2 linked regions of the Rhodohalobacter sp. SW132 genome follow. The protein of the gene in region 1 interacts with the protein of each later gene in a pairwise test. Links are inferred from orthologs where the notes say so. Each region holds a gene or a part of one and is shown in the gene's direction. Other genes may lie near its edges. The genes, in order: leuS and ligA.

Evidence for each region.
Region 2: the proteins of leuS (region 1) and ligA interact in binary tests that used the Escherichia coli proteins (3 or more experiments, as listed by UniProt). The link is inferred for Rhodohalobacter sp. SW132 from one-to-one orthologs.

What each region holds. Positions count from the first base shown.
Region 1 is NZ_QUOK01000004.1:9,721-13,169, reverse strand. What follows is about bases 191-3,309. They hold leuS (leucine--tRNA ligase), read left to right. Parts: upstream 191-516; coding sequence 517-3,102; downstream 3,103-3,309. Other genes in these bases: DYD21_RS09090 (acetolactate synthase large subunit), read right to left, coding at 3,257-3,309; DYD21_RS09100 (carbon-nitrogen hydrolase), read left to right, coding at 191-359. In the rest of the region: more of DYD21_RS09100, read left to right, coding at 1-190; more of DYD21_RS09090, read right to left, coding at 3,310-3,449.
Region 2 is NZ_QUOK01000003.1:33,819-37,048, forward strand. Bases 269-3,168 are described here. They hold ligA (NAD-dependent DNA ligase LigA), read left to right. Parts: upstream 269-665; coding sequence 666-2,672; downstream 2,673-3,168. Other genes in these bases: DYD21_RS07175 (RodZ family helix-turn-helix domain-containing protein), read left to right, coding at 269-641; DYD21_RS07185 (HD family phosphohydrolase), read left to right, coding at 2,774-3,168. Outside these bases: more of DYD21_RS07175, read left to right, coding at 1-268; more of DYD21_RS07185, read left to right, coding at 3,169-3,230. UniProt on the Escherichia coli protein: DNA ligase that catalyzes the formation of phosphodiester linkages between 5'-phosphoryl and 3'-hydroxyl groups in double-stranded DNA using NAD as a coenzyme and as the energy source for the reaction.

The sequences.
Region 1 (3,449 bases):
AAGGGGCGGATCTGCTGGTCTATCCAACCGCTATTGGAACGCTGCACACTGAATCATCCGATGAAAAACAGCAGTTTTTGAATGCATGGAAAACGATACAGAGAAGTCACGCTATTGCAAATGGATGTTATGTTGCCGGTGTAAATCGTGTAGGCAGAGAAGAGAAGTCACTATTTTGGGGGAATTCGTTTGTAGCGGGACCGTTTGGCGATATCCTTGCCGAAGCCGGGGAGGGCGAGCAAATTTTATCCGTACAAATTGATCCTTCACAAATTGAGCCACAGCGGCAAACATGGCCATTTATGAGAGATCGACGCATTGACAGCTACCATTCCATTTTAAAAAGAATCGACGGATAGAATAAGTCAAGAATCAACGAAAGAAACGTGTATGTCAATTTTGTAAAATGTGAGATATTCTACCGGGAGCGGTGATCTCTCTTTATCGGGTTATTATTTTCCTTATCTTCACGGTCTTGAAATCAAACCGAATATTTATAATTACCCAAAAAACCGCATGAGTTCATACGATCCATCTGAAATTGAACCGAAATGGCAGAAACACTGGCTGAAGCAGAAGACTTTTAAAACTGAAAAAGCCTCAGACAAGCCGAAGTATTATGTTCTTGATATGTTTCCCTATCCAAGCGGTTCAGGCCTGCATGTGGGCCACCCTGAGGGATATACGGCAACGGATATCCTTGCCCGCTACAAGCGAATGAATGGTTTTAATGTGCTTCACCCGATTGGCTGGGATGCGTTTGGTCTGCCTGCTGAACAGTATGCGGTTAAAACGGGAACACATCCAAGAGAAACGACAGAAAAAAACGTAAATGTTTTCCGGGAACAGCTGCAGATGCTCGGTTTTTCATATGACTGGGATCGGGAAGTGAATACGACGGATCCCGACTACTACAAATGGACGCAATGGATTTTCCTGAAGCTGTATGAAAAAGGGTTGGCGTATGAAGATGAAGCGCCGGTGAACTGGTGTCCAGAGCTTGGAACTGTTCTTGCCAACGAAGAGGTCATTGATGGCAAAAGTGAAGTGGGCGGATTTCCGGTGGTTCGAAAGCCGATGCGTCAGTGGGTTCTGAAGATTACAGAATACGCCGAAAAACTACTGGAAGGGCTGGATGATCTGGAGTGGCCGGAATCAACCAAGGAGATGCAGAGAAACTGGATTGGCCGGTCGATCGGTGCGGAAATTGAGTTTCAGGTAGCCAAACACGATGAACAGCTGAACGTATTTACCACTCGTCCTGATACGCTTTTTGGCGCAACCTATATGGTTTTGGCCCCGGAACACCACCTGGTACGTGATATCACAACCTCCGAGCAGCGGAAAGATGTGGAAGAATACGTTCTGAAAGCGGGGTTAAAATCGGACCTGGAACGGCAGGAAGAGTCAAAAAAGAAAACGGGTGTTTTTACAGGGGCGTATGCAATCAACCCGGCGAATAACCAAGAGATTCCAATTTGGGTGGCCGACTATGTGCTGGCCCACTACGGTACCGGCGCTATTATGGCAGTTCCGGGTCAGGACCAGCGCGACTGGGAATTTGCAAAGACGTTTGATCTGCCGATCATCCGAACTGTACAACCTCCGGAAGATTTTGAAGGAGAAGCGTATGTGGGCGATGGTATTGCAATTAACAGTGATTTTCTGAACGGACTGGAAATCACCGAAGCAAAGTCAAAAATTATCGATTGGCTTGAGGAGAATGGAGTAGGGGAGAAGAGTATAAATTACAAGCTGCGTGACTGGCTGTTTTCGCGTCAGCGCTACTGGGGCGAGCCTTTTCCAATTATTCACGTGGATGGCAAACCGAAACCGCTGCCTGAAAGTGAGTTGCCCGTTACACTCCCTGAAATAGATATTTATCAGCCTACAAAAACCGGGGAACCGCCGCTTGCCAAAGCTGAAAACTGGGTAAAAACCACCGATCCGGAAACTGGAAAAGAGGCCCTTCGCGAAACCAACACGATGCCACAATGGGCAGGAAGTTGCTGGTATTATCTGCGTTACATCAGCCCGGAATTTGACGGTGGCCCGGTAGAGAGTGATGAGGAAAAATATTGGATGCCGGTAGATTTATATGTTGGCGGATCGGAACATTCGGTGCTTCACCTGCTCTATGCGCGTTTCTGGCATAAAGTGTTATACGATTGCGGTGTTGTATCTACTCCGGAGCCGTTTCAGAAACTGGTTCACCAGGGAATGATTCTGGGAGAAATGGAATACACAGCTTTTAAACAGAACGGATCGTATGTATCAGCGGAACAGGCTGAAGATGGTGAAGAGATTACCCGGGAGCGGGTCAGTGAAACCGATGTTGAAAAACGCGGAGAGAATTTCTTTTTGAAAGGGACTGATTTCCAGGTGGAATCGAGAGCACATAAAATGTCGAAATCGCGCGGAAACGTCATCAATCCGGATGATGTGGTGGATCAGTATGGAGCCGATTCACTGAGGCTCTACGAGATGTTTATGGGACCGCTGGAACAAGTAAAACCGTGGAGCACAAAAGGAGTGGAAGGGGTGAACCGTTTTCTGAATCGTGCCTGGCGACTGATTGTGGGTGATGAGGATGAAGCGTCACTATTGTCAAAGGATGCCGAGCCTAATGCCGATCAGCTGAAAGTTCTTCACGAAGCGATAAAAAAAGTTACGGATGACATCGAAAACCTTCGGTTTAACACTGCAATTTCCGCACTTATGATTTTTGTGAACGAGGCAAAGCAGTGGGAAGAACTTCCATCGGAGATCGCAAAACCATTTGTAAAGCTGCTCTCACCTTTTGCTCCGCACATCGCAGAAGAGCTGTGGAGCTATCTTGGTAGCGAGGTTTCGTCTATTTCATACGAACCATGGCCGGAGCTGAACGAAGCGTATCTTGTTGAGAAAAGCATCAGCTACCCGGTACAGGTGAATGGCAAAGTCAGGGCAAACATCGAAGTGCCGGCTGAGAAAGCGAAAGATAAAAATTATGTTCTGGGTCTTGCCAAAGAGCAGAAAAACATTCAGCGTTATCTTGATGAAACCACCATCATCAAAGAGATCTTTGTGCCGGAACGGATCATAAATTTTGTGGTAAAATGATCTTCATCGGATGAATTCGCTTCATCCGATGAACGATTCGGTTTGATAACTGTACCAAAGAATGTGAGATGATATTTCCCGGAGCAGCCAGCTGGGCCGATCTTTCTGAATCTGTTCAGGTGAAATCTGACAAATTCAAAAATCGAACTCACGTTTATAAATTTTGCGTTTTCTCTTTGATCAACACATTCAGAATAGAGTGATTTAATGAGTAATCGATCTGTAAGTCAATCAGGTGCACACCCTTGGAATTCATGCAGTCATTGAGGGTCTCACGGAACTCGGCATCACTTTCGGGCCGGTGCCCTGTAGCCCCGTAACTATTGGCGTAGGATACAAAATCGGGG
Region 2 (3,230 bases), on another replicon or contig:
CGGATATGGGAAACATAAATTGGTCAGGTTTAAGCCATGACTCTAAAAGAAAACGTGCACAACCATCCGTCTGGATTATCAGTGCCGGGTTGATTGTTATTTTGATTGTTACTGCGGCTATCCTGATCACACAGTTCGGATTTTTCACATCAGACGATGTTCCTCCACCGGAAAGTGTGGGAGCCGAGCAGCCGCTGCCCGGCGCTCCGGAAAGTGAAGAACAGAATCTGGCGCTTGATCTCTCGGATAACCAGCAGGAACAGCCTTCTGCTCCCGCCGTTCTTGAGGATACACTCCATGTAACCGTCTACGCTGCTTTTGACCGGCTGGATCCGGTGCGCGTCTGGAGTGACCTTAAGCCGCGGATTGATCCCTACTGGCTTGATCAGGGAACTGCGTACAATTATGAATTCCAGGATACGGTGCGAATAAGAGGAAGCTACTCCAATATGCTGCTATTCCTTAATGGGAATCGTATCGATAACTTCCGCGGTCAGTATTTCAACGAAGAGGAAAACGCTGTGGAACTCACCCGGGACCTGTTCGATTCTGATCCCCGATGGGCTACACCGGTTCCTTTTGAACTCCCGGCGAATGCGGCTGAACCTGACACTGTCTTGACCCGTCCCTCCTTTTTTTAAATACCAGATAAAGATTTTTTTGTTATGGACATGAAGCAGGCGAAGCGTCGTGTTGGTGAAATCCGTGATCTTATTGAACGGGCAAACCGGGCCTATTACGACGATGCCAAACCGTTTATCAGCGACAAAGAGTTTGATGAAGCCCTGAATGAACTGCGGGAACTTGAATTGGAGTTTGACCTGCAAACCGAAGATTCTCCTACCAGGCGCGTTGGCGAAAAACCTACCGACCAGTTCCCTACCGTTGAGCATCCCGTTGCACTGCTCAGCCTGGACAACACCTACAATCCCGACGACCTTAAAGAATTCGATAGAAGAGTACGTGATCGACTGGCGGACAACGAGTTCACATACGCTGTTGAACTAAAATTTGATGGTGCATCCATACGCCTTCGATACGAAAACCGTCAGCTCGTGCTTGGCACTACCCGTGGAGATGGTGAGCGGGGTGACGACATCACATCCAACATCAAAACGATAAAAGATATTCCTTTAACCTTACCGGAACACTCTCCCGATCTGCTCGAAATTCGCGGCGAAGCTTATATGGAGAAAGAAGCTTTTGTACGGTTAAATCAATTCCGGGAGGAATCAGGTCTGCAGCCGTTTGCAAACCCGAGAAACTCTACGGCTGGATCGCTGAAAATGCAAGATCCGCAGGAAGTTGCCCGGCGCCCGATCCGCATGTTTGCTTTTGATTTGCTATTTGAAGAGGATGATGAAAAACGAACCCAGGCAACAAAAATGGACCTTCTGAAGGAGTACGGACTCCCGGTGTGTGAGCACTTTTCAGTTTGTGATACAATTGATGAGGTTCTGGATGAGATCACCAAATGGGATGACCGCAGGCATGAACTCCCTTACGAAACGGATGGAATCGTAATTAAGGTAAATGAAGAGAAATACCGCGAACAGCTTGGAACAACATCGAAGTCTCCCCGGTGGGCAATTTCATACAAATTCGAGGCAGACCAGGCCACTACCATTATTGAATCGATTACACTCCAGGTAGGCCGGCTGGGAAGCATCACCCCTGTGGCTGAATTGAAACCGGTGCTTCTTGCAGGAACCACCGTAAAGCGGGCTTCGCTGCATAATGAAGATGAAATTCTGAGAAAGGATATCCGTCCCGGCGATACTGTTGTTGTAGAAAAAGCCGGTGAAATTATCCCCCAGGTTATTTCAGTTGTTAACCCGGAACGGGAAGATCGTCCGGAGCCGTTCAAAATGCCCGAAAACTGTCCAGCGTGTGGTGAGAAACTGGTAAAATTTGAAGGAGAGGTAAAATGGAGATGTGAGAACCCGGAATGTCCGCCGCAGGTACGGGAACGCATCATCCACTTTGCATCGCGAGATGCGATGGATATTGAAGGCCTCGGTGAAGCCGTTGTGGATCAGCTGGTGGATGCCGGTTTGATTTCCAGCTACGCCGATCTGTACAGCCTTTCAAAGGAGGATTTAATTCCGCTGGAACGTATGGCCGAAAAAAGTGCTCAAAATTTAATTGATGCCATAGACCAGAGTAGATGTCAGGCGTTCAGCCGCGTGCTCTATGCGCTTGGCATTCGATTTGTGGGTAAAACCGTGGCAAAAGATCTGGCACAAAGTTTCAGATCACTGGACGCTATTTTACAGGCAGATGAGGAAAAACTGACAGAAACTGACTCTATCGGACCAAAAATTGCGGGTTCTGTGATCGCATTTTTCGATCATTCCAAAAACCGACAGATCATTGAAACGTTAAAAAATGCCGGTTTACAGTTCGAGGCTGAGGCAGATGAGACCGAATCCAACAAATTAGCTGGAAAAACGTTTGTTCTGACGGGCACACTGCCAACACTCACTCGCAAAGAAGCCACCGAATGGATTGAAAAAAACGGAGGGAAAACAACCTCATCGGTCAGCAGCAATACCGATTACCTGCTGGCGGGGGAATCGGCGGGTAGTAAACTTAAAAAAGCACAAAAGCTTGAAATTCCTGTTATCAGTGAACCGGAGTTTAACCGACTTGTAGGACGTAATATTGATTAATCTTCAATACGTGCGAATTCGGGTTCATAATTTTGGTATCATTACGGATGTAATTTGTACTATACCGGTTTGCGCTTCTGTAATTACAAGAATGTTATAAGATGAAAGTACTGGAAAAATTAGGCCTGGGTCGAAAAAAGAGTGAAGGAGCTCCGAACATCGGCGAAAAAAAGAAAAAAGAGCAGATTGAGGCCGAAAATAAGCGAAAAGTGATCTACCGGGTGCTTATTATCTTCGGTTTCCTCGGGCTGATATTGTACGCATCACCGGATGTTATCTACCAGCCTGTTTCGAGTTATTCCGTTGGCGAACCGTGGCGGGCTGACGATCTTACCGCTCCGTTCACCTTCTCAGAACTAAAAACTGAAGAAGAGCTCCAGGACGAAAGGGATGCCATACGCTCTGAAACACCCCCTGTTTTTCATGTGAACAATGCGGTAAGAAATGAGTCTCAGGACGCACTGGATTCAATGTACCGAAATCTCCAGCCCGTTATTGACGCTTATGTACAGTGGCAGCGTTCTAAGCAGAGTGATGATTCGGCCGCACGAAATGACA